One region of the Nonomuraea sp. AD125B genome, then DNA from elsewhere that is predicted to be linked to it. Evidence: riboswitches for the same ligand, from Rfam matches in the RefSeq annotation. Region 1 holds a riboswitch; the other holds the start of a gene.

Region 1 (6,105 bases):
CCCATCATCCTGATGTAGGCCCACGAGATCGGCAGGATGCCCGCCGAGCCGTGCGGGGCGGCCGAGACCGGCCCGACCAGGGAGCCGTCCTTCAGCGGGTGGCCGGGCAGGTAGGCGGCCAGGTGGCCGCGGACCGCGACGGGGCCGACGCCGGGGCCGCCGCCGCCGTGCGGGATGCAGAAGGTCTTGTGCAGGTTGAGGTGGGACACGTCGGCCCCGAACTCGCCCGGCTTGGCCAGTCCGACCAGGGCGTTGAGGTTGGCGCCGTCCACGTAGACCTGGCCGCCGGCCTCGTGCACCTTGGCGCAGACCTCGGTGATGCTCTCCTCGTACACGCCGTGGGTGGACGGGTAGGTGACCATGATCGCGGCGAGCGCGTCGCGGTGCTTGGCGATCTTGGCGTCGAGGTCGGCGAGGTCCACGTTGCCGTCGGCGTCGCAGGCGACGACCACGACCCGCATGCCGGCCATGACGGCGCTGGCGGCGTTGGTGCCGTGCGCCGAGGACGGGATGAGGCAGACGTCGCGGCCTTCCTGGCCCTTGTCCCGGTGGTAGGCGCGGATGGCCAGCAGCCCGGCGAACTCGCCCTGCGAGCCGGCGTTGGGCTGCAGGGAGACCGCGTCGTAGCCGGTGACCTCGGCGAGCCAGCGCTCCAGCGTGCCGATCAGCTCCAGGTAGCCCTCGGCCTGCTCGACCGGCGCGTACGGGTGCACGCCCGCGAACTCCGGCCAGGTGATGGGCTCCATCTCGGTGCTGGCGTTGAGCTTCATCGTGCAGGAGCCGAGCGGGATCATCGACCGGTCGAGCGCGATGTCCTTGTCCTGGAGCCGGCGCAGGTAGCGCAGCATCGCGGTCTCGGAGCGGTGGCTGTGGAAGACCGGGTGGGTGAGGTAGCCGGACTCGCGCAGCAGCTCGGCGGGCAGCGCGTCGGCGGTGGCCTCGACGTCGGCGTCCCGCTCGGGCACGCCGAACGCGGCCTGCACGGCGCGCAGCTCGGCCGTGCCGGTCTTCTCGTCGCAGGCGACCGAGACGTGGTCGTCGTCGGCCCGCCACAGGTTGACGCCGCGCTCGGCGGCGGCGGCGACCACCTCGGAGGCCCGGCCGGGCACCCGGACGAGCACGGTGTCGAAGAACGCCTCGTGCACGACCTCCAGCCCGCTCGCGCGCAGGCTCTCGGCGAGGGCGGCGGCGTGCCGGTGGGCGCGCAGCGCGATGCGGCGCAGGCCCTCGGGGCCGTGGTAGACGGCGTACATGCCGGCGATGACGGCCAGCAGCACCTGCGCGGTGCAGATGTTGCTGGTGGCCTTCTCGCGGCGGATGTGCTGCTCGCGGGTCTGCAGGGCGAGCCGGTAGGCGGGGTCGCCGTCGGCGTCCACGGACACGCCGACCAGGCGGCCGGGGAGCTGGCGCTGCAGGCCCTCGCGGACGGACATGTAGGCGGCGTGCGGCCCGCCGAAGCCGAGCGGCACGCCGAAGCGCTGGGAGGAGCCGATCGCGATGTCGGCGCCGAGCTCGCCCGGCGCGGCCACGAGGGTGAGCGCGAGCAGGTCGGCGGCGGCCACGACGAGCGCCCCGGCCTCGTGCGCGGCGTCGGCCACGGCGCGGAAGTCGCGCAGCCGCCCGGAGGCGCCCGGGTACTGGACGAGCACGCCGAAGCACTCGGGCAGCTCACCGCCGTCGAGCGGGTGCTCGACGAGCTCGATGCCGAGCGGCTCGGCGCGGGTGGCGAGCACCCGCTTGGTCTGCGGCAGGGCGTCGGCGTCGACCACGAACACGTGGCTCTTGGAGCGGCCGGCGCGCCGGGCGAGAGTCATGGCCTCGGCGGCCGCGGTGGCCTCGTCCAGCAGGGACGCGCCGGCGACGGGCAGGCCGGTCAGGTCGGAGACGACCGTCTGGAAGTTGAGCAGCGCCTCCAGCCGCCCCTGCGAGATCTCCGGCTGGTACGGCGTGTACGCGGTGTACCAGCCCGGGTTCTCCAGCAGGTTGCGGCGGATGACCGCGGGCGTGATCGTGTCGTGGTAACCGAGGCCGATCATGGAGGTGAGCACCCGGTTGCGGCCGGCCAGGGCGCGCAGCTCGGCGATCGCCTCGCTCTCGCTGACGGCGGCGGGCAGCGTGAGCCGGTCCTTGGCCCGGATGGCCTCGGGGACCGCCACGGCCACCAGGTCGGCGACGGACTCGAAGCCGACGGCCTCCAGCATGCGCTGCTGGTCGGCCTCGGACGGGCCGATGTGGCGGCCGGCGAACGGCGGCTCGGACAGGGACGTCGGCGCGGACGGCGGCGGGGACGCCGGCAGGGACTCTGACAGGGCGGTCATGGACGGTGCCTCCCGAGGCTTATGGAGACCGGCGCCGGGGCGCGGGCGGATGCCGGATCTCCCCCTCTGTCAGCGCGGGCGTCACCGCGACCTGAGAGCTTCGCCTCGCGAGGAGGCTTGCACCGTCGGTGAGGCGCGCCTGGCGGGCGTGCCTGCTTTCCAGAGTTGCCTCACCCGAGCGGTACCGGTTGCCTGAGAGATTCCGGGGAGGGTTGCTCCTTCGGCGCCCCGGGACCAGGCGGTGCCGGGGACTCTCCCGCACGGGGTCGTCAGCCTTACCCGTCCTAGGGTACTACTCCGGACGTTACGGGCGAATTACTACCCTAGCCGTCGGGCACGGCGGCGCTGGGCGAGCTCGTCAGCGGGGTGGTCGGCCGGGACGTTGTCCTCGACCGCCGCGCGTTCCCCCGGCAGCTCCGCGAGGCTTCCCTCGACCTCACGCCAGACCCGGCCGAGCGCGATGCCGAACACGCCCTGGCCGCCCTGGAGGAGGTCTATCACCTCGTCGGCCGAGGTGCACTCGTAGACGCTGACGCCGTCGCTCATGAGCGTGATCTGCGCGAGGTCGGCGACCCCGCGGTTGCGCAGGTGCTGCACGGCCGTGCGGATCTGCTGCAGCGACACCCCGGTGTCGAGGAGCCGCTTGACGACCTTGAGCACCAGGATGTCGCGGAAGCTGTAGAGCCGCTGGGAGCCCGAGCCGTGCGCGGCGCGGATGGTCGGCTCCACCAGGCCCGTACGCGCCCAGTAGTCGAGCTGCCTGTAGGTGATGCCGGCCGCCGCGCAGGCGGTGGGCCCGCGGTAACCGATGTCGTCCGGCAGTGCCGCCGGACGCTCGTCGAAGAGCAGCCCCTGCTCCCCGGCACGCTGCCGCGCGTCCTCGCGCCGCACCGGATCTTCCTGGCCGGCCGTCTTTCCCTCGCCGCTGCTGACCGCCACGCGGACCTCCGGCTTTCTCTCATCCCGCGGCCCGATCTGGGGGTTCATATAGGGCGACCGCGGGTTTCACTTGCACCGTAGGACCGTCACCATGCTCAGTCAACGATCCGGCTCGGCGCGTCGTGAAGCGTAAATGCACCGAAATACCTACCCCGCCCTGCCGAAGTCCTCGGGAGTGATCGTGTCAAGGAACTCCCTGAACTTCTCCACCTCGTCCTCCTGGTCGTCCGGGATGACCACGCCGGCCTCCTGGACCACCTCCTCGCTGGCGAAGATGCGCGCTCCGGTGCGCAGGGCGAGCGCGATGGAGTCGGACGGGCGCGCGCTCACCTCGACGCCGTTGGAGAACACCAGGTCGGCGAAGAAGATGCCGTCGCGCAGCGCGACGATGTTGACCGCACGCAGGCCGACGCCCAGCGCGCTCAGCACGTCGCGGAACAGGTCGTGGGTGAGCGGCCGCGGCGGAGGCTCCTCCGCCTGGGCGAGGGCGATGGCCGTCGCCTCGGTCATCCCGATCCAGATAGGAAGGAACCGCTCCCCGTGTGCCTCCTTGAGCAAGACGATCGGTTGATTTGTGGGCATTTCGACTCTTACGCCCACGACCTCCATCTGCAACACGGGCTGCTCCGTATTCCTGACCGGTGACCCGGCACAGCTCTTGGTTCGTCGCTTCTGCTGACTGGCTACTTCATTTCAACGTAACACCCGGAAGGCCCCGATTGCTCCCCGGCCACCATCCGGGGTCTCCTCACCGCCCCAGGACCGAACGTACCCCTGTGCGGACCAACGACGCGTGCAGGTCGAGCAGGAGGTTGGACAGCTCCCGCGCGGTCTCCTCGGCCTCGCCGATGGCGCCCGGGGCGCGGCGTTTCAGCACCGGCGCGACGCTCTGCTCGACCAGGCCGCACTCGCGCTCGGCGGCGGCCTTGACCGCGCGCAGGTGCCGGGCGCCGAGACCGAAGCGGGCCAGGGCGCCGACGGTGCGGGCGATCTTGAGCGCCTCCTCGTCGTAGCGGCGGGCGACCGGGGTCAGCAGGCCGTAGTCCTCGCACTCGGCGAGGGTCTCCTCGTCGATGCCGGCGGCCTCCAGCAGCTCGGCGCGGCCGAGCCTGACCTCCTGCTTGTCGGGCAGGGCCCGGGGGCGGCCGAAGCTCTCGGCCATGCGGTCCTTGATGACCCGCAGCGGCAGGTAGTGGTCGCGCTGCTCGGTGAGGATGAAGCGGAGCTGCTCGACGTGCAGGTGCGTGAACTTGCGAAAGCCGGAGGGGCTGCGCTCGGGCTCGATGAGCCCTTCGCCCTCCAAGAACCTGATCTTGGAGATCGTCACATCGGGGAACTCGCCCTGCAGCAGGGCGAGCACCTCCCCGATGCTCATGTGCGAGCGGGCCGCCTGGGAAGTCATGCGCTGTGGTTGCCCCGCATGAGGAAGACCAGCCGGAATTTGCCGATCTGCACCTCGTCGCCGGAGTGCAGTGGAACCTCCTCGATCCGCTCGCGGTTGACGTAGGTGCCGTTGAGGCTGCCCACGTCGCGGACGGAGAACTGGCCGCCGCGGTGACGGTAGAACTCCACGTGGCGGCGCGAGACGGTGATGTCGTCGAGGAAGATGTCGCTCTCCGGGTGGCGCCCGGTCGTGGTGAGCTCCTTGTCCAGCCGGAAGCGGCTGCCCTGGTTGGGGCCCCTGGTCACCGTGAGCAACGCCGTGCCGGGCGGGAGCTGCTCCACCAGCGCCCGCTCCTGCAGGAGCATGTCGCCTGTCTCAGCCTCGTACGCCTCGATTCCCGCCACGGAGATCGTCGAAGTGGTGTCCCCTGCGACCTCGTGTCTGGTCAGCGGTGACCCGCAGCGGGAACAGAAACGGGCATCCTCGGGGTTGGCGTGCCCGCACTGCGTGCAGTAGACGCTCGGCATCGATCGGCTCGGCCTCCTACCGCGAAGACGCGGCGACGGTGCTCAGGACGCGCCTCGCTTCGCTTTCTTCAAGTTTGCGAATGCCGCAACATACGCTGATCAGCGGCAAAGGTCAACTCGGGGCGCTGGACGGTGGTTTGGACGCAGACAAAGTTACCGCCGCTTCCGCCCCGTGGTCCATGCCGCCGCGCGTTTCTACATTACGATCTTGCGGCGGCCGGCGCGCACCCGGCAACCGTGGTTTCCGCCACTTTCGTACCGTTCACGCACCGCTCACTCTCCGTGACATTCATGGCCGCCGGGTCAGCCGGCGGCCTGTTCCACCACCCGCGCCCACCGCTCCAGGAGCGCCTGGGCGCCGTCCATGTCCGCCGCCTCGGCCCACAGGTCGGTGACGGGCTCGGTGGCGGCGGGCAGCACCAGCACCCAGCTCCCGTCGTCGCGGGCCACCCGCACCCCGTCGGTGGTGTCCACGCGGTAGCCCGCGGGCTCGGCCTCGGCGGCCTCGATGACCGAGCGCATGACCGCGCCCTTGGCCGCCCACGGCGTCGGCACCGTCCTGCGCAGCAGCCTGACCTCGGGGATCCTCGCGTCGATCTGGCTGAGCGAGAGCCGGGTACGGGCGACCAGCCCGAGCAGGCGCATGAACGCGGCCAGCCCGTCGATGGCCGGGCTGAACTCCGGCACCACGAACCCGCCCCGCCCGTCCGCCGCGAAGATCATGTCGGGGCCCGCGACGGCCGCGGTGAGGGCGTCCAGCGAGGTGGAGGTCCACTGCACCTGCACGCCGTGGAAACGGCACACCTGCTCGGCGACCCGGGTCGTGGTGACCGGCAGCGCCACCCGGCCGCCCCTGCGCTCGGCGGCGACCAGGTCGAGCACGACGAGCAGGGCGCGTTCCTCGTCGATGAGCTGGCCCATCTCGTCCACCAGGGCG
Region 2 (6,105 bases), on a different contig from region 1:
GTGCTTGAGCAGCTCCTCGCCCGTGGTGAACGGGTAGGGCAGCACGGTGTCGTCGGGCTTGATGCGGTCGGCGCCGGTGGCGTTCTCGTCCACGACGAAGCCGCCGCCGACCGAGAAGTAGACCTTCTCCCGCACGGTTCCGCCGTCCGCGTCGTAGGCGGTGAAGCGCATGCCGTTGGGGTGCTCGGGGAGGGAGATCTTGCGTTCGAAGACGAGGTCCTCGCCCACGACGAACGGGATCTCGCGGCGGCCGTAGAGATGGACGGTGCCGGAGGCGCGCATGGCGGCCAGGCGCTCGTCGACGGTGTCGACGTCCACCAGCTCCGGCTTCTCCCCGGACAGGCCCAGCAGGACGGCCTTGTCGCTGCCGTGGCCCTTGCCGGTCAGGCCGAGCGAGCCGTACAGGATGGCCTCGACGCGGGCCACCCGCTCCAGCAGGCCGTCCTCGTGCAGGCCCCGGGCGAACTTGTGCGCGGCCGCCATCGGGCCGCCCGTGTGCGAGCTGGAGGGCCCGATGCCGATCTTGAAGAGGTCGAAGACGCTGATCGCCATTGATGTGCGCCCTTCATGGGACGGAAGCCGGGGCCCGGGCGGGGCCCCGGCGGGGAAATCAGGACTCGCCGGAGGTGAGGGCGGTGTACTCCTCGGCAGAAAGCAGGTCCTCGGGCTCGCCCTCGATGCGTACCCGGAACATCCACCCTTCCCCGTAGGGGTCGCTGTTCACCAGGGCCGGGGTGTCGGCCACGTTCTGGTTGACCTCGACCACCTCGCCGCCCACGGGCGAGTAGATCTCGCTGACGGACTTGGTGGACTCCACCTCGCCGATCGAGTCGCCGGCCGCGACGCTCGCGCCGACCTCGGGGAGCTGCACGTAGACGACCTCACCCAGGGCCTCGACGGCGAACTCGGTGATGCCCACGGTGACGGTCAGGCCGTCGTCCAGCCCGGCCACCCACTCGTGTTCCTTGGTGTAGCTCAGCTCGTCAGGGATGTTGCTCACTTCTTCCTCCTGTAAAAGGGCAGCTCTACGAGGTCCACGGGTTCTTGGCTGCCCCGGATGTCCACTGCCAGGCCTTCACTCGCGCCGGTGTCGACGTAGGCCATCGCGATGGGCTTGCCCAGGGTGTGGGAAGGCGCGCCGCTGGTGACCTCGCCGACGACGGCGCCGTCCTGCGTCACCGGGTAGCCGTGCCGCGGCACCCGGCGGCCCCGCGCGACCAGGCCGACGAGGCGGCGTCCCGGCTGGTCGTCCTTGACCGCCTCCAGCGCCGCTCGTCCGACGAAATCGCCGGGCTTGTCGAATTTCACCACTCTGCCCAGTCCCGCGTCGAACGGGGTCAGCTCCGCGCCGAGCTCGTTGCCGTACAGCGGCATGCCGGCCTCCAGCCGGAGCGTGTCACGGGCGGACAGGCCCGCGGGCGCGAGCCCGTACGGCTCCCCGGCGGCGGTGAGCGCGTTCCAGAGCGGCACGGCGTCCTGGTTGGCGACGAAGAGCTCGAAGCCGTCCTCGCCGGTGTAGCCGGTGCGGGCGATCAGTGCCTCGCGGCCGTCGACCAGGCCGGGCAGGCCGGCGTAGTACTTGAGCCCGGCGAGGTCGGCGTCGGTCAGCGTGGCCAGGATCTCCTGCGCGCGGGGGCCCTGGACGGCGATGAGCGCGTAGCGGTCGGAGCGGTCCTCGACCGCCGCGTCGTACGCCTTGGCCCGCTCCTGGAGCTCCTGGGCGACCTTCTGGTAGTTCGAGGCGTTGGCGACGACCATGAACTCCTCGTCACCGAGCCGGTAGACGATGAGGTCGTCGAGCACCCCGCCCCGCTCGTCGACGATCATGGTGTACCTGGCCCGGCCGGTGGCGAGCGCGGACAGGTGGCCGACCAGCGCGTAGTCCAGCGCCTCGGCGGCCTGCGGGCCGGTCACGAAGATCTCGCCCATGTGGGAGAGGTCGAACAGCCCGGCCGCCTCGCGCACGGCCTGGTGCTCGGCGGACTCTCTGCCGTACCGGAGGGGCATGAGCCAGCCGGCGAAGTCGGTGAGGGTGGCGCCCAGGCTCTCGTGGACGTCGCGTAGCGGTGTCGGTCGGGACATGTGTCGCACCTCAGGACAGGAGTGGATGCCAGCATCCTCCCCCTCTGTCATCGATGCCTGAGAGCTTCGCCCGATTTTTGCCGGACTTTCACCTTCGGCGAGGCCAAGAGCCTGCTTTCCAGAGGCCACCTCGTCCGTGCGGTCCTTTGCCTTGAGAGGTTCGCGGGGAGGGCTTGCTCCTTCAGGGACCCTGACCGGCTGTCAGAGTGCTCTCCCGCACGGTGTCGACGGTGATGTCCGCCAGCCTAGTGGGGGTATGGGGCATTTGTCGCCTACGGGTCTCAGCAGGCCGCGACCAGCGCCTCGAACAGCGCGCCGTCCTCGGCCTCCTCCGGATGCCACTGCACGGCCATCGCGAACGCCGCCCCCTCCAGCTCCACCGCCTCGACCGTGCCGTCCTCGGCGGTCGCGGTCACGGTCAGGCCGGGGGCGAGCCGGTCCACGGCCTGGTGGTGGTAGTGCGGGACCGTCACCGGCTCCGTCCCGAGCGCCTTGGCCAGGCGGCTGCCGGGCACCGGCGTCACCGGCAGATGGCCGAACACGCCCGGCCCCGGCGCGTGCCCCGTGTGCCCCGCCACGTCCGGCAGGTGCTGGTGGAGGGTGCCGCCGAGAGCCACGTTGAGCACCTGAAGGCCACGGCAGACCCCCAGGTACGGCAGCCCGGCGTCCAGCGCCCCCGCCAGCAGCGCGAACTCCGCCTCGTCGCGGAAGGCGCGGACGTAGCCGGTGCGCTCGTGCGGCCGGGCGCCGTACCTGGCCGGGTCGATGTCGCCGCCGCCGGCCAGGACGAGCCCGTCGAGACCGCGCAGCGCCCCGGCGGGCTCGCCGGCCGGCGGCAGCACGACGGGCTGGCCGCCGGCCCGCACGACCTGCTCGACGTACAGGTACGGCAGCAGCGCCACGGTCACGTCCGTCCAGACCGTGAACGTGGCGGGCTCCACGTAGGAGGTGATCCCGATCAACGGGCGACGCACGACGGACCCCCTAGAGCGGCGTCACGTAGGCGCCGCTGATGCCGCCGTCCACCAGGAACTGGCTGGCCGTGATGAAGGAGGAGTCGTCACTGGCCAGGAAGGCGACGGCCGCCGCGATCTCCGACGCCTCGGCGAAGCGCCCGAGCGGCACGTGCACCAGCCGCCGCTGCGCCCGCTCCGGGTCCTTGGCGAACAGCTCCTGGAGCAGCGGCGTGTTCACCGGTCCGGGGCAGAGCGCGTTGACCCTGATGCCCTCGCGGGCGAACTGCACGCCGAGCTCCCGCGACATCGCCAGCACCCCGCCCTTGGAGGCGGTGTAGGAGATCTGCGAGGTCGCCGAGCCCATCACGGCCACGAACGACGCGGTGTTGATGATCGAGCCCTTGCCCTGCCGCCGCATGTACGGGATCGCGTGCTTGCAGCACAGGTAGACGCTGGTGAGGTTGACCTCCTGGACCCGGCGCCAGGCGTCGAGCCCGGTCTCCAGGATGGAGTCGTCGTCGGGCGGCGAGATGCCGGCGTTGTTGAAGGCGACGTCCACACTGCCGTAGGTCTCGTGCGCCGTGGCGAACACCCGCTCGACGTCGTCCTCGCGGGTCACGTCCGCCTCGACGAACAGGCCGCCGACCTCGTCCGCGGCCTTGACGCCCGCCGCCGCGTCGATGTCCACGCAGACGACCCGCGCCCCCTCCTCGGCGAACCTGCGGGCCGTGGCGAGCCCGATGCCGCTGCCCGCGCCGGTGATGACGGCGACCCGATCCTGCAACCGCTGCACTTGCTCACTCCCAGGAGATGAAGACGTTCTTGGTCTCGGTGAACGCCGCGAGGGCGTCCGGGCCGAGCTCCCGGCCGAGGCCGGACTGCTTGAAACCGCCGAACGGGGTCCAGTAGCGGACCGACGAGTTCGAGTTGACCGACAGCGCGCCCGACTCGACCGCGCGCGCCACGCGCAGCGCCCGCCCGACGTCGCGGGTCCAGATCGAGCCGCTCAGCCCGTACGGCGTGTCGTTGGCGACGCGGATCGCGTCGGCCTCGTCCGTGAAGCGGGCCACCGACACGACGGGACCGAAGATCTCCTCGGTGAACGCGGGATCGGTCACCTCGGGCGTCAGCACGGTGGCGGGGAACCAGTAGCCCTTGCCCGCCGGGCACTCGCCCTGGAGCCAGGGGTCGGAGACGAACCCGCGGACCCGTTCCCGGTGCTCGGCGCTGATCAGCGGGCCCATCTCGGTGGCCTCGTCGAGCGGGTCGCCGACCCGGACGGCGCGTACGGCGGGGGCGAGCAGCGCCATGAACTCGTCGTACACCTCGGCCTGCACCAGCAGCCGGGAGCGGGCGCAGCAGTCCTGGCCGGCGTTGTCGAACACCGCGTACGGCGCCGCCGCGGCCGCTTTGGCGAGGTCGGCGTCGGCGAAGACGATGTTCGCCGACTTGCCGCCCAGCTCCAGCGTCACCCGCTTGACCTGGGCCGCCGCCTTGGCCGCGATCTCCTTGCCGACCTCGGTCGAGCCGGTGAACACGATCTTGGCGACGTGCGGGTGCTCCACCAGCCGGGCCCCCGCGACCTCCCCTGCCCCAGGCAGCACCTGGAGCACCCCCTCGGGGAGGCCCGCCGCCAGGGCCAGCTCGGCCAGCCGCAGCGCGGTCAGCGGGGTCTGCTCCGCGGGCTTGACGACGACGGTGTTGCCCGCGGCCAGCGCGGGGGCCACGCCCCACGACAGGATGAGCATGGGGAAGTTCCACGGCACGATCACGCCCACCACGCCCAGCGGCTCCTGGAAGGTGACGTCCACGCCGCCGGGCACCGGGATCTGCCTGCCGTGGTTGCGCTCGGGCGCGGCGGCGTAGAAGTGCAGCACGTCGCGGACCGCGCCGGCCTCCCAGCGGGCGTTGCCGATGGTGTGCCCGGCGTTGTCCACCTCCAGCCTGGCCAGTTCCTCGGCGTGCTCGCCCACCAGGTCGGCGAAGCGCCGCAGCAGCCGCGCCCGGTCGCCGGGTGCCACCGCGCGCCAGGACGGGTACGCCTTCCTGGCACGCTCCACGGCCCGGTCGACCTCGGCCGCGTCGGCGAACTCGACGTCGGTGATGACGTCCTCCGTCGCCGGATTGACGATCTTCATGCTCACATCCGTTCGAAACCGCGGAACAGCTCCCAGTCGGTCACCGCCGCGTCGTAGGCGGCCAGCTCCACCCGCGCGTTGTTCGCGTAGTGCCCGACCACGTCCTCGCCGAACGCCTCACGCGCCGGCTTCGACCCCTCGAACAGGGCCAGCGCGTCGCGCAGCGTCGCCGGCACGGTGTCGGCGCCGGAGTCGTAGGCGTTGCCCGCGTACGGGTCCTCCAGCGCCAGCTCGCCGTCGATGCCGTGCAGCCCGGCCGCGACCAGCGCGGCGACCGCCAGGTACGGGTTGACGTCGCCGCCCGGCACCCGGTTCTCGATGCGCAGCGAGAGCCCGTGGCCGACCAGGCGCAGCGCGCAGGTCCGGTTGTCCAGGCCCCACTTGACGGCCGTAGGCGCGAAGCTGCCGGGGACGAAGCGCTTGTAGGAGTTGACGTTGGGGGCGAACAGGAGGGTCAGCTCGCGCAGGCAGGCGAGCTGACCGGCGATGAAGCGGGCGCCGAGCCGCGACAGGCCGTGCGGCCCCTCGCCGGCCATCACCGGCTCGCCGCTCGTGGAGCGGAGCGAGATGTGGATGTGGCAGGAGTTGCCCTCGCGCTGGTTCGGCTTGGCCATGAAGGTGATCGCCCGGCCCTCCTGGGCGGCGATCTCCTTGGCGCCGTTCTTGTAGATCGCGTGGTTGTCGCAGGTCCTGAGCGCCTCGTCGTAGCGGAAGGCGATCTCGTGCTGGCCCAGGTTGCACTCGCCCTTGGCGGACTCGACGTACATGCCGGCGCCCTCCATGTCGCGCCTGATGCGGCGCAGCAGGGGCTCGACGCGGGCGGTGCCGAGGAGCGAGTAGTCCACGTTGTAGAGGTTGGCGGGGGTGAGGTCGCGGTAGGCGCGTTTCCAGGCGTCCTCGTAGGAGTGGTCGTAGACGACGAACTCCAG

What was found. Region 1 has a riboswitch for glycine ahead of gcvP (aminomethyl-transferring glycine dehydrogenase). Riboswitches for the same ligand answer to the same signal wherever they lie in the genome.
Region 2: it holds a riboswitch for glycine, as region 1 does, so the genes downstream of both, gcvT (glycine cleavage system aminomethyltransferase GcvT) here and gcvP (aminomethyl-transferring glycine dehydrogenase) in region 1, are expected to answer to the same signal.

What each region holds. Positions count from the first base shown of each region.
Region 1 covers NZ_JBGLOU010000018.1:164,652-170,756, reverse strand. The annotation lists gene gcvP (aminomethyl-transferring glycine dehydrogenase) at 1-2,318, opposite strand, end outside; glycine riboswitch at 2,488-2,587, opposite strand; gene ACBR40_RS38360 (MerR family transcriptional regulator) at 2,637-3,257, opposite strand; gene ACBR40_RS38355 (bifunctional nuclease family protein) at 3,405-3,875, opposite strand; gene ACBR40_RS38350 (MerR family transcriptional regulator) at 4,006-4,659, opposite strand; gene ACBR40_RS38345 (FHA domain-containing protein) at 4,656-5,168, opposite strand; gene ACBR40_RS38340 (sugar phosphate nucleotidyltransferase) at 5,472-6,105, opposite strand, start outside.
Region 2 covers NZ_JBGLOU010000008.1:342,451-348,555, forward strand. The annotation lists gene ACBR40_RS23205 (L-serine ammonia-lyase) at 1-552, opposite strand, end outside; gene gcvH (glycine cleavage system protein GcvH) at 611-1,000, opposite strand; gene gcvT (glycine cleavage system aminomethyltransferase GcvT) at 997-2,082, opposite strand; glycine riboswitch at 2,212-2,309, opposite strand; gene ACBR40_RS23220 (gamma-glutamyl-gamma-aminobutyrate hydrolase family protein) at 2,364-3,056, opposite strand; gene ACBR40_RS23225 (3-oxoacyl-ACP reductase) at 3,067-3,831, opposite strand; gene ACBR40_RS23230 (aldehyde dehydrogenase) at 3,836-5,176, opposite strand; gene ACBR40_RS23235 (glutamine synthetase family protein) at 5,179-6,105, opposite strand, start outside.